DNA from 3 places in the Affinirhizobium helianthi genome. Region 2 is predicted to be linked to each of the others. Evidence: predicted binding sites of a transcription regulator. Region 2 holds the regulator's gene; each other region holds the start of a gene.
The links. The regulator LexA, encoded in region 2, represses DNA repair genes until DNA is damaged. The targets are predictions, from matches to a motif close to TGTTCNNNNTGTGTTCNG.

Region 1 (4,166 bases), 450 kb from region 2:
AGGAAGTCGAACTTCACGAGCCCAGCCTGTTCAACCCACTTCATGTTGAACTGCGTAACCGGCATATCGGAACGCGGGTCTCGATACATGGGAACGAGCTTGGACAGCGGACGGTCGCCGATCACAATACCGGCGGCATGGGTTGAGGCGTGGCGGTAAAGCCCTTCGATTTTCTGCGCGATATCGAGAAGGCGCGCCACAACGGGCTCCTTCTCCGCCTCTTCCTGCAAGCGCGGTTCTTCTTCAATTGCCTTGGAAAGCGGGGTGGGATTGGCCGGATTGTTCGGCACAAGCTTACAGATCTTATCCACCTGCCCATAGGGCATTTCCAGCACGCGCCCCACGTCACGAAGCGCGGCGCGCGCCTGCAGCGAACCGAAGGTAATGATCTGCGCCACCTGCTCGCGACCATATTTCTGCTGCACGTAGCGGATTACCTCTTCGCGGCGATCCTGGCAAAAGTCGATATCAAAGTCGGGCATCGAGACGCGCTCAGGATTGAGGAAGCGCTCGAACAGCAGAGAGAAGCGAAGCGGATCGACATCCGTAATCGTAAGTGCATAGGCAACGAGCGAGCCAGCACCGGAACCTCGCCCCGGCCCGACTGGAATGTCCTGGTTCTTTGCCCATTTGATGAAGTCCGAAACGATCAGGAAGTATCCCGGAAACTTCATTCTCTCGATAACTGACAGCTCAAAATCGAGCCGCTCGCGATAATCCTGCTCCGTATAGCCAGCCGCCATGCCCAATTCTGCCAGCCGGCTCTCCAGCCCCTCGACAGACTGGCGGCGCAGCTCGGCCGCCTCAGCCCGCTCCGCCTCTTCCGCATCGTCGGTTGCACCTGTGAAGCGAGGAAGGATGGGTTTGCGCGTCTTCAGGATGAAGGAGCACCGATGCGCAATCTCAACGGTGTTCTCCAGAGCTTCCGGCAAGTCGGCAAAGAGGGCTGCCATCTCGGCACGGCTTTTCAGGCAATGATCCGGAGTGAGGCGAAAGCGCGTATCGTCTGACACGATAGCGTTATGCGCGACGGCCATCAGCGCATCATGAGCGTCATATTCGTTCTTGGATGGAAAAAAGGCCTCGTTGGTGGCGACCAGCGGAATATCGTTGTCATAGGCCAGTTCAACCAGCTTGCGTTCATGCCGCTTGTCGTAATTGGTATGGCGCTGCAGCTCAATGTAAAGCCGATCACCAAAGACTGCCTTCAAACGTAGCAGGCGCGCCTGTGCCTGACTGGCATGCCCATCCTTCAACAAGGGATCGATCGGCCCGGAGCTGAAGCCTGTCAGGGCGATGATACCCTCGGCTCCCTCTTCCTCCAGCCAGGACATCCGGATGTGGGTGGCCTGACTGCCCTCGCCGCCCAGATAGGCGCGACTGACGAGATCGACAAGGCGTTCATAGCCCGTCGCATTGGCGGCCAGCAGCACCAGCGATGGCAATTTGGCGAGGCCGTTGCGCTTCTCGTCTCCCTGATCTTCCATATCTATGGAAACCTGGCAGCCGATGATGGGCTGAATGCCCTCATCCATGGCCTTCTGCGAGAACTCAAGCGCAACGAAGAGATTGTTCGTATCGGTAATGGCGATGGCCGGCTGGCCATCGGCGGAGGCCTTGCTCAAGATCTTCTTGAGAGGCAAAGCCCCCTCCAGCAGGGAATAGGCCGAGTGAACCCGAAGATGAACAAATTTCGGCGTTCCTTCTGCCGAAACTTCCGCACCTGCAGTCAATGCAATTGTATCCGCCATTCCACTCGCCGTTTCATGTTCCTGAATCGGCTGATTGTCGGCTCTCTATCCGCCAGAGTCCAGAAGGAGCTTGGAGCATCAACCGAAAAGGATGGCTTCCTCACATGGAGAGCACAATGACGCAGAGGCTTGCGAGAAATGTCATGATGGATGCAAAAGCTGCAACATCCCGGATCAAGTCAGTCATAACGCTCTCCTTTTCCGTTATGTTTCCACTATGTTCCGCTAACGTTCTCATGTCAACACAAAGAACGAAAGAGGAACACATGAGATTAATGGAATATGAAAAAGCCAGTTGTGAGCACCCTTCCGGACTCTGTATGCTGATCGGCAATGGGGGTGCGAAACATGAAGCAGAGCATGGAGAGCCTGGTCTCAGAACATTGGGATCGCAATGCAGAACAATGGGCGCGGGATGTTCGTGCTGGCTTTGACACCTACCGCGATCACTTCACACTGCCCGCATTTCTCGCCATCTTGCCCGACCTGACTGGGCTCACTGTCATCGATTTTGGCTGTGGCGAAGGTACGAATACCAGGTTGCTCGCGCGGCAAGGCGCTCTGATGACGGGTATAGATCTATCCGAGCGGATGCTTGCTTTGGCCACTGCACAGGAAGAGGCGCAACCTCTCGGCATCACCTATCGACGAACATCCTTTAGCCATTGCCCGGATATTGCCACTGGAAATTTCGATGCTGTGATCTCCACCATGGCACTGATGGATGGACCGGATTTCGCGGGGGCGATGCGCGAGGCTCACCGGATCCTGAAGCCCGGCGGCTTTCTCGCCTTCAGCATTCTTCATCCCTGTTTCATCAGCGCGGGACTGCGCTGGATCACGAATCCGTCCGGAGAGACGGTTGGGCTTGGGGTTGCCCATTACTTCCGAAGGGAAAGTTTTGTCGAGGAATGGAAGTTTGGCGATAATCCTGACAAGGCCAATGCAGAGCCTTTCGCCGTGCCGCGCTTTCCACGCACACTCAGCGACATTCTCAATGCCGTCAGCGATGCGGGCTTCATCATCAAAAAGATCGACGAACCAATGCCCACCGAAGACGCCTGTAAGCACTTTCCGCGCTTCCGACGCTGGCGAGACCTGGCTGCATTTTTGTTGATTGTGCGGGCGGAAAAGCCCGCCTGATCCCCGAGGGTCACAATCCAATCAAACGGGCCTTGCAGCCCAACCCATCGGGCAACAACCCAGCCTGATCGCGTTTGCTCCTAAAACGTATCGCATCTAGCAGAAACACGACAACGTTCTTACTCTCTGTTTTTACGCATTTTCGGACGAAACAACCGCTACGCACTTGTCCCGGAAAGGCTCCACAGCTAGCGCACGCACAGTAAGAGTGCGCGAGCGGCCTTGCGCCACATGCCTCAGAATTCCTTTATCTTTCCACCTTCGATCGTCACGCGGCGGTCCATTCTCCCGGCCAGTTCGTGATTATGCGTGGCGATCAGCGCTGCAAGCCCGGACTGACGCACCAAGGCTTCCAGAGCATCGAAAACATAGGATGCCGTTTCCGGATCAAGGTTTCCCGTCGGTTCATCCGCAAGCAAAACCAGCGGAGCGTTTGCCACAGCACGGGCAATTGCCACGCGCTGCTGCTCGCCGCCAGACAGTTCCGCCGGACGATGATCTGCACGGTGACCGATACGCATGTAGTCGAGAAGTTGGGCGGCGCGCTCGCGTGCCTCCTTCTTTGGCAGGCCCGCAATCAACTGCGGCATCATGATGTTTTCCAGCGCCGTGAATTCCGGCAGCAGATGGTGGAACTGATAAACAAAGCCGATATCGCCGCGGCGTATTGCGGTGCGGCGGTCATCCGGCAAGCCACCGCAGGCTTCGCCGTTAATATAGATCTCGCCGCCATCTGGATGTTCCAGCAGCCCTGCCAGATGCAGAAGGGTGGATTTGCCCGTGCCGGACGGAGCCACCAGAGCGACAATTTCGCCCGCGCGCAATTCGAAATCGGCTGCCTTGAGAATGGAAAGGACGGTTTCCGCCTGCCCGTAATGCCGATCGACGCCTGCGAGCTTCAATACTGTTTTGCGTGCCATGACCCGATGCCGATCCTATTCGTAACGAAGTGCCTGAACCGGGTCGAGCCGTGAAGCTCTCCAGGCGGGAAAGATGGTCGCAAGGAAGGAGAGAACAAGCGCCATGATGACCACAGAGGTGGTTTCGCTGAGGCTCATTTCCGCCGGTAGCTGGCTGAGGAAATAGAGTTCGGGATCGAAGAGAACCGTTCCGGAGACCCAGGAGAAGAACTGCCGGATGGACTCGATATTCAAACATACGACCACGCCCAGCAACACGCCCGCAAACGTGCCGACGATACCAATCGCCGCCCCTGTCATGAAGAAGATGCGCATAATCGCACCCGAGCTTGCCCCCATGGTCCGCAGGATT
Region 2 (4,166 bases):
AGCCTTTATCTCCAAGGACCAATGCCAGCCTGTCAGCATCCTTGGCAAAATCAGAGGCAATTAACAGGACTTCAGCGATACCCTGCGCCGTGTTTTCGTGATTCAGGAGCGATCCGCCGGGCAGAGCCGCGTTGATTCGCTGACACGTGAAGCCGAGCAATTCCTTCGAGCCAAGATCCGCAAAGGCCAGCCGGAAGCTCGCGGTTCTCTTGCTGCCATCGGCGCCTTGCGCCTCTCGCGAAAAATTCAGAACTGGTCCCGCCGAAATTCCACGGCTCTCAAACCGAGCATGATCTGCATCGGCATTGGATGAAGCGAGAACGAAGGCAGACGGCGCGTGCCATCGCTCGTCCATGGCCACCTCCAAATGCCGCTTTGCAAAGACATTCCCGGCCCCGGCTGCCTCACCAGCGCGTTCCATGTCTCGAATCGCCAGTGGTTCCAGATAGGTCTGGTCGCAGAAGAAAACGCAAGCGTTCGACGTTCCGAAAGGGTGGTGCCCATCAGGCGCAACCGTAAAACCAAGCCGGCTAAACATGCCCCTCGATCTACCAAGGCTTTCAACTGGCAGAACGAGATGATCTAGACTGCTGGACACGACGATCTCCATCCGCTGCGTTAAAATGGTTTAGAACCGATTATTCGTTTTGTACAAGTGCGCTTCGAGCCCCTTGCGGAACACAACTGGAACATATAGTGTCCGTTCTGGATTTGTTTCCGGACGGGGTGCCGATTATGCTAACACGCAAACAGCAGGAACTACTTCTCTTCATTCATGCGCGCATGAAGGAATCGGGGGTTCCCCCTTCTTTCGACGAGATGAAGGATGCTCTGGATCTTGCGTCGAAATCAGGCATCCATCGCCTCATTACGGCGCTGGAAGAACGTGGCTTTATCCGACGCCTTCCAAATCGTGCTCGTGCACTCGAAGTCATCAAGCTTCCGGAACCTTTTGGAACCAGTACGGCACCCAAGCGCGGCTTCTCGCCAAGCGTTATCGAGGGTTCGTTGGGCAAGCCCAATCCGCAACCTGTCCCTGCACCACAGCCGGTGAAGGTAGCGGCTGAGGAAAGCACTTCAGTCTCCGTCCCCGTCATGGGTCGCATCGCGGCAGGTGTGCCGATTTCAGCGATTCAGAACAACACCCATGCCATTAGCGTACCTCTCGAAATGCTGGGTCCGGGCGAGCACTATGCGCTTGAGGTGAAGGGCGATTCCATGATCGAAGCTGGAATTCTCGACGGCGATACGGTGATCATCCGCAATGGCAGCACAGCCAATCCGGGCGATATCGTTGTCGCTCTTGTCGATGATGAAGAGGCAACGCTCAAGCGTTTTCGCCGCAAGGGAGCATCCATCGCTCTCGAGGCCGCCAATCCGGCTTACGAAACGCGGATTTTTCCGCCGGAACGCGTGAAGGTTCAAGGCCGCCTGGTCGGTCTTATTCGCCGTTACCATTGAGCCATCGCTGGATGGGGTCATCATGCGCGTCTATCGCGAAGCTTCGGGCTCGCCAGTCATAGGTGCGGTGTATTTCCCATGCTCGGGCACTTGAATTGAGCGATGGTAGATAGGCCCAGTTGCCGGGCTCAAAGTGGCCACCAAACACAATTTCCATTGTGCCGGTTGTTCGAAGTGTTGTGCCTGTCAGCAGCCGCGCGCCTGATCGGCAACTGGAGAACCGTGTCCGGCTCGATACAACGAAATCCGCATGGTCGCAGGCAAAGCTCAGCAAGCGGTTATCGCTCACTGCAGCGATTCTTGATCCTTCGGCCGTTATTGTCATGCAGATCAAACGCGTGAGGCAAAAAAACTGATCTGGTTTGATCTCACTGAGCCCCGTTGCCATGGCCGCTTCGACGGACTTGATCTGCGCCGTCGTCAAGCGCTTCCGGTCACTCCGGATGTTTGAGAGCACTGGCGTTTCCTCGTCACCATCAGCGAGCGCGTTGATGGACGGCTCGTCATCACCCGCAAGATCAATGCTGCGTCTTACGGGCAGTATCGTATCGGTTATCTGCAAGGCGTTGCGCCATCGTTCGAAAAGAAAGCCCGACGACCGCGCCTGATTGGTCGACGCTACAGATCCGCGCCGTAGGAGGATGGCTTCCCCGTCTTCTGCTACCACCATCTCCGGGCGGGCTCTTCCCGCACCAGAAAATAGCAAGATCAATCCAGCAGTGAGAAGAACCGCGCCCAGCCACCGCAGCGGAGACCTCAGGCTAATGAAGAGAATCAGACCGAAGGACGTGATGGCAAGGAAGTAAGGTGGCGCCCGTCCAATGCTCGTGCCTCCGTCCCAGGAGGCAACCACTGTTGCGACACTGATAACGACGTCCAGACCCCACCCCATGATAGCAAAGAAAAGAGCGTCGAGGCCGAATGGCATTGCCAGCATCCCCAGCAGACCCGCTGGCATGACAATCACAGAGATGAAAGGCATGGCTGCCAGATTGGCAACGAGGCCATAGGCGCTCAGCTGATTGAAGTGCGCTATGGAAAAAATCGCCGTGGACAAGCCGCCGATCAAGGAAGTCATGACCGTGCCGCCTACAAAGCCTGCAACCGATGTAACAACTGCAGCCTGAGGGCCTTTAATCTGAAAACCGTCTTCATTCTGCTTGCGTTTTGACCAGAGATTGTAGCCTGCCACCAAGGCGGCAGTCGCTCCAAAGGACATCTGGAAACTTGCGCCCATGACGCTGGAAGGATGCAGCACGAGAATAATGATGGCTGCGAGCGCGATGTTGTGGAGACTGATCGAAGGTCGGTCGACGAGAACCGCCATCAGCATGACCACCATCATGATATAGGCGCGTTCCGCAGACACCCCGAAACCGGAAATCAGGTAGTAGGCTGTCACCATCAGAAGCGCACCGAAGGCCGCCGCCTTCTTGACGGAAATGCGCTGGGAAATCCCCGGAATCAAAACCAGCAGCGCGCGGGCACCGACGAAGAAAATCCCGGCAGCAAGAGCCATGTTCAATCCCGATATCGCCACGATGTGGGCGAGCCCTGCTTCTCGAAGGGCATCGAGAACAGGGCCGGAGATTGCCCTTCTTTCATCGGTGATGATGGCTGCCGCGAATGCGCCCTTGTCCCCCTCCACCAATGTGCGGATGCGGTCACCGACATAGCTTCGCAAGTCATAAAGGGAGTTGAGCCAACCGTACTGAAGGCCCGCTTCCTCAGCGATACCGATTTTCTGCGGCGTGCCGAAGAAGAAGCCGGTCGCGCCAATCCCATCGAAATAGGAGGCAAAAGCAAAATCACCTAGCCCGGCCAATGGTGGTCCTGATGGCGGTGAGAGGCGCGCCTTGCCCTGCAGAACATCTCCCATGTGGAAAGGCTCTCTCTTGCCCCTCACCGTCAGCGTGGCCCGCGTCGGCGGGCGTGTCAGCACCGGGTCGGTTGTCCCACGAATTTCGAGGACATAACGCCAACGTGATTGCCCTGTGGCCTCCCGTCTTTCCACAACGCCTTCCACCGTTGTGGTCACCGCACTGTCCAGAATGATTGTCGAAAGACGCCACTCCTCCCAGGCGGCACTTGCCATTCCCAGAAAGATGCTCCCTGTCAAAAACGCGGCTACCGACAACCAGCGCCGCATCGTCCAGCGCAAGATGAGGCTGGCGAGCAGCAGGGGCAGTGCAGTTGCCACCAAGAACAGACTGGGCCGGGAGGCTGCCGTAAACCAAAGGATCGCACCAAGCCCCAAGGCGACGGGAAGCAAGAGAAAACCTGCACCTTGGTCCAGCTCCTGCTCGATCCAGCCGGACAGCCGCGCCTTCCCTGCAGGCTCTGATAGGTGATCCGGCTCCGCAGCGAAATTCAGCTTCGGTGGTGGCAACATGGGGGGTGTCGCGTCGGCACGCTCGGCCGGAAGCCAATCGAGCTCTTTTGCCGTTCCGCCGCCAGCCCGATTGCCCCGACCCTGATGTGCCGATTCTGTCAATCGGTGCCCACCCTCGCCCGCCGATCACACATGTTCTGGCAAGCACTGACACGCGCCTTGCGCATTGGTCAACGCATTGACAAAGCTGGTTCCTATCCTTTCGTATATTGGATCGATTTAATCCAACATAATCTGCGTGGGCCGCCTTTACTGTATCTGCATCCAGCAGATACACCTCACTTTCGCGGCGCACAAAACATGGTCTGGAACG
Region 3 (4,166 bases), on a different contig from region 2:
TGTTCTGCCACCACAAGCGGGGAATGATTGGGCAGCATGATGCCGCCGGAGCCAATGCGGATGCGCTCGGTTCCAGCACCAACATGACCGATGACAACAGCGGTTGCGGCGCTGGCAATGCCGGGCATCCCATGATGTTCCGCCAGCCAGATGCGGTTATAGCCCAGCGCTTCCGCCTTTTGAGCAAGCTGCCGGGATTGCTGGAGCGCCTCGGAAACCTGCAGCCCTTCCGCGATGGGCGAGAGGTCGAGAATGGAAAAGGGGATCATGATGCTCTGCTTCGTTCGATTCTTTCGGTTCCAGTCTATCTAGGATACCGCAAGCTCGAACTTAAGGGGCGGAAGCGAATTAGCGCTCCCGCCCGGTTTTGCCTGATCAGGTCACCGAACGCAGGTTTGGCCCGTTTGCCGGGGTGCGGCTTGGCCCTTCCGGTACAGCAATGCGAAACAGCGAAAGACGTGTTTCAATGGCGCTGGCATCGCTCATCATGCGAATGATCGCAGTCTCCGTGGCTCCGGCAATGGCGCTTGCACGGGCCATCACACCTTCAATCTCGCGCGTTGCAGATTGAACGAAGGAAAGACGCTGCAGTTCGAGATCACTGTTGCGCGCCACCCGCCCGGAAGGTTCCAGGGCGTAGGACAGATCCATAGCCAGGAATTTTGCCTCGTTGCGAAGTTTGCCCTGCAGGCGTTGCTGTTTATCCAGGGTCAAGGTGTTCTGGCGGCAGACCTGCATCATTTCCCGTGTGAGGGCAAGGCACTCCGATGCCAGCGCGCGTTCTGCGGTGGCGGACGTGCCTGAACCTTGTGCCGCAGCACTTTCAGCGCGAACGGCGAGGTCTGCCAGACGGCGCGTGAGGGTATCCAGCTCGTCGCGGCATTCCAGCGTTTGCTGCCCGGCTTCCGTCAGTTCACCCACGGCTGCCGTCAGGGCAGCACTTCGCTCTGCCGCTTCCGCCAGATGGCGTGTCGTGGCGCTTGCGTCCCCATGGCGCATTCGTGCAGCCTTGCTGAGGGCTTCGAGCGCGCTCGATGTCTTGCGAACCGTGCCGAGGGAAGCGTCCAACCTTGCGGCCATGACGGCCAGGTCGGCCTGGGACGAGCGAGCCTGCTGCTTGATGGATTGCGCGTTGCCGCAGGCAGGGGCGATATTGGCACCCATCGACGAGGCAAGCCGGTTGAACTGGATGCGGAGCCCCTCGAAACGCTCGGGAAAGCTGGCATAGAGCAGGTTGGACACATCGCCATTTGCAAGCTTGCGCATGGCTTCTTCCAGTCGGGTGAGAGGAGAATCCTTTTCCTCGTCCTTCTGGCGGGCAATCTCTCCCTGAAGACCGGACACGATACCGGCCAGCTGGCCCAGTTCATCGGTTCGGTTTGCGGAAAGATGATCGATGGATTCGGATTTGTTTCCCGGATCCTGCGCATGGCGAACGAGCCGCCGCAGAGGATCGAGGATCTGCGAGGCGATCATTACAATCGCGAGACATGCGGCAATTGCCGCTGCAATGCTGAAGCCCAGAATCCGGGGGGAGCCTTGCAAAGCCTGAACGGCGATGAGCGCGGTTCCCACCAGGTTAAACGTCACGAGAAGAAGAATGATCTCGATCGGCCGGCGCTTCAAGCGGGTGAACATCGTCATGATGACCTCCAATCTTGGCACTCGCCTGAACTAATGCGATTCGACGGCGCAAGTTCGGAGAGAGTGGTTGCCATCAGCATATTCGAAAGATCAGCGTTAACGGATGGTTAAGGCTTATCGGGTTTGTTTCGTGTTTGTTCACATTTGGGCTGGCTTGAAGGCAGGCCGAAGGAGTAAGCTGGACCATGACCAACACGATTCGTATCATCGGCATCGATCCAGGCCTTCGCCGCACGGGCTGGGGCGTCATCGACACGATTGGCAACAGCCTCAAATTCGTTGCATCCGGCACGGTCACCTCTGACGGCGACATGGACCTTGCCTCGAGGCTGTGCCAGCTGCATGACGGACTGGCAGAGGTGGTGCACAATTATCGGCCGGATGAGGCAGCGGTGGAGCAAACCTTTGTGAACAAGGACGCCGTGGCGACGCTGAAGCTTGGCCAGGCGCGTGGCGTGGTCATGCTGGTGCCGGCGCGCGCAGGCTTGCCCGTTGCCGAATATGCACCGAATGCCGTCAAGAAAGCGGTGATCGGCGTCGGTCATGGCGAGAAGCAGCAGATCCATATGATGCTGAAGATTTTGATGCCGAAAGCGGAGTTCAAAGGCAACGATGCCGCCGATGCGCTGGCAATCGCCATTTGCCATGCCCATCAAAGGGCGGGAAATCGTATGCGACAGGCGCTTGCGGGCTGATTTGTTCTTGACTTGTTCTCTGTGCCGGACTTTGTTACCGGCACTCTTCTTCAGCACGGATCGGCGGCATGATTGGCAAGCTCAAAGGAACCATCGACGAGATCGGCGATGACTATGTTCTCGTGGACGTTCACGGGGTTTGTTATGTCGCCCATTGCTCCACCCGCACGCTGTCCAGGATCGGATCGATGGGGGAGGCGGTGGTGCTGTTCATCGAAACCTATGTGCGGGAAGACCAGCTCAAACTGTTCGGCTTTTTGAGCGCGCTGGAGCGCGAGTGGTTCAACCTGTTGCAAAGCGTGCAGGGTGTCGGCTCCAAGGTGGCGCTGGCTGTGCTTTCAACGCTTACACCCTCTGAACTTGCCAATGCCATTGCACTTCAGGATAAGGCGGCGGTGTCACGCGCACCCGGCGTCGGACCAAAAGTCGCCGTGCGGATCGTCACCGAGTTGAAGAACAAGGCGCCTGCCTTTGCCGGGGAAGCCTCTGCCGCAATCGGGCTCAAACAGGAGATCGGCGAGGGGGTTGCCTCTGCGCCCGTGGCCGATGCCGTCTCCGCACTGAGCAATCTCGGCTATTCGCGTGATCAGGCGGCCAATGCTGTTGCGGCAGCCTTGAAGAATGCGGGCGAGGGGGCCGACAGCGCCAAGCTTATTCGCCTGGGCTTGAAGGAACTGTCCCGCTGAACCTGTACGGCGGTTTGGACCTTGTCTTGGTTTTGACCTTGCCTTCAGGACGTGTTTGTTTAATGCGCCGCCACCGGGGGCGGCACGGCCCGTTAATGTGGCACGGCCCGGTCATGTGGCACGGAATGAGAAATGATTGAACATAACCGCCTTCTTTCGCCGGATAAAAAGGGTGAGGATCTGGATGCTGCCCTTCGACCGCAGGCGCTGGACGAGTTTACCGGACAGGCGGAGGCGCGCGCCAACCTGAAAGTCTTCATCGAGGCGGCGAAGAATCGCGGCGAGGCGCTGGATCATGTTCTCTTCGTCGGGCCTCCCGGTCTTGGAAAGACGACGCTGGCGCAGATCATGGCGAAGGAGCTGGGCGTTAATTTCCGTTCGACGTCCGGGCCGGTTATTGCGAAAGCGGGCGATCTGGCGGCGCTTCTGACCAATCTCGAAGAGCGCGACGTGCTCTTCATCGATGAAATTCATCGGCTCAGTCCCGCTGTCGAGGAAATTCTCTATCCTGCCATGGAGGATTATCAGCTCGACCTCATCATCGGTGAGGGTCCGGCGGCGCGTTCCGTGAAGATCGATCTGGCCAAATTCACACTTGTTGCCGCGACCACACGCCTTGGCCTCCTGACCACGCCTCTGCGCGATCGTTTTGGTATTCCCGTTCGCCTCAATTTCTACACGGTCAACGAGCTTGAGCTGATTGTGCGCCGGGGTGCGCGCCTGATGGGCCTCGGCATGACGGATGAAGGCGCTCGCGAGATCGCCCGGCGCGCACGCGGCACGCCGAGAATTGCAGGCCGTCTGCTGCGGCGCGTTCGCGATTTCGCGGAGGTGGCGCGTGCGGAGGCGGTGACGAAAGAGCTGGCCGATGAGGCGCTGACGCGTCTTCATGTCGATCACGCAGGCCTTGACCAGTTGGACAAGCGTTACCTCAGCATGATTGCGGTGAATTTCGGCGGTGGGCCGGTCGGCATTGAAACCATCGCGGCTGGCTTGTCGGAGCCGCGCGATGCCATTGAGGACATCATCGAGCCCTACATGATCCAGCAGGGTTTCATTCAGCGCACACCGCGAGGTCGTGTCCTGACAGCCACGGCCTGGAAGCATCTGGGTCTTCAGCCGCCGAAAGATCTTGAAGCGG

Region 1: a site for LexA is predicted at 1,999-2,016, ahead of dnaE (DNA polymerase III subunit alpha). Genes of this name have one in related genera too.
Region 3: a site for LexA is predicted at 1,769-1,786, ahead of ruvC (crossover junction endodeoxyribonuclease RuvC). Genes of this name have one in related genera too.

The regions. Positions count from the first base shown of each region.
Region 1 is NZ_JBHUEQ010000003.1:75,790-79,955, reverse strand. It holds gene dnaE (DNA polymerase III subunit alpha) at 1-1,751, opposite strand, end outside; gene ACFSE1_RS00960 (class I SAM-dependent methyltransferase) at 2,100-2,894, shown strand; gene ACFSE1_RS00955 (ABC transporter ATP-binding protein) at 3,131-3,814, opposite strand; gene ACFSE1_RS00950 (lipoprotein-releasing ABC transporter permease subunit) at 3,830-4,166, opposite strand, start outside.
Region 2 is NZ_JBHUEQ010000003.1:527,632-531,797, forward strand. It holds gene ACFSE1_RS03095 (VOC family protein) at 1-598, opposite strand, end outside; gene lexA (transcriptional repressor LexA) at 736-1,461, shown strand; gene ACFSE1_RS03105 (ComEC/Rec2 family competence protein) at 1,442-3,955, opposite strand.
Region 3 is NZ_JBHUEQ010000012.1:56,033-60,198, forward strand. It holds gene ACFSE1_RS07180 (LLM class flavin-dependent oxidoreductase) at 1-269, opposite strand, end outside; gene ACFSE1_RS07185 (HAMP domain-containing protein) at 376-1,644, opposite strand; gene ruvC (crossover junction endodeoxyribonuclease RuvC) at 1,830-2,339, shown strand; gene ruvA (Holliday junction branch migration protein RuvA) at 2,408-3,025, shown strand; gene ruvB (Holliday junction branch migration DNA helicase RuvB) at 3,158-4,166, shown strand, end outside.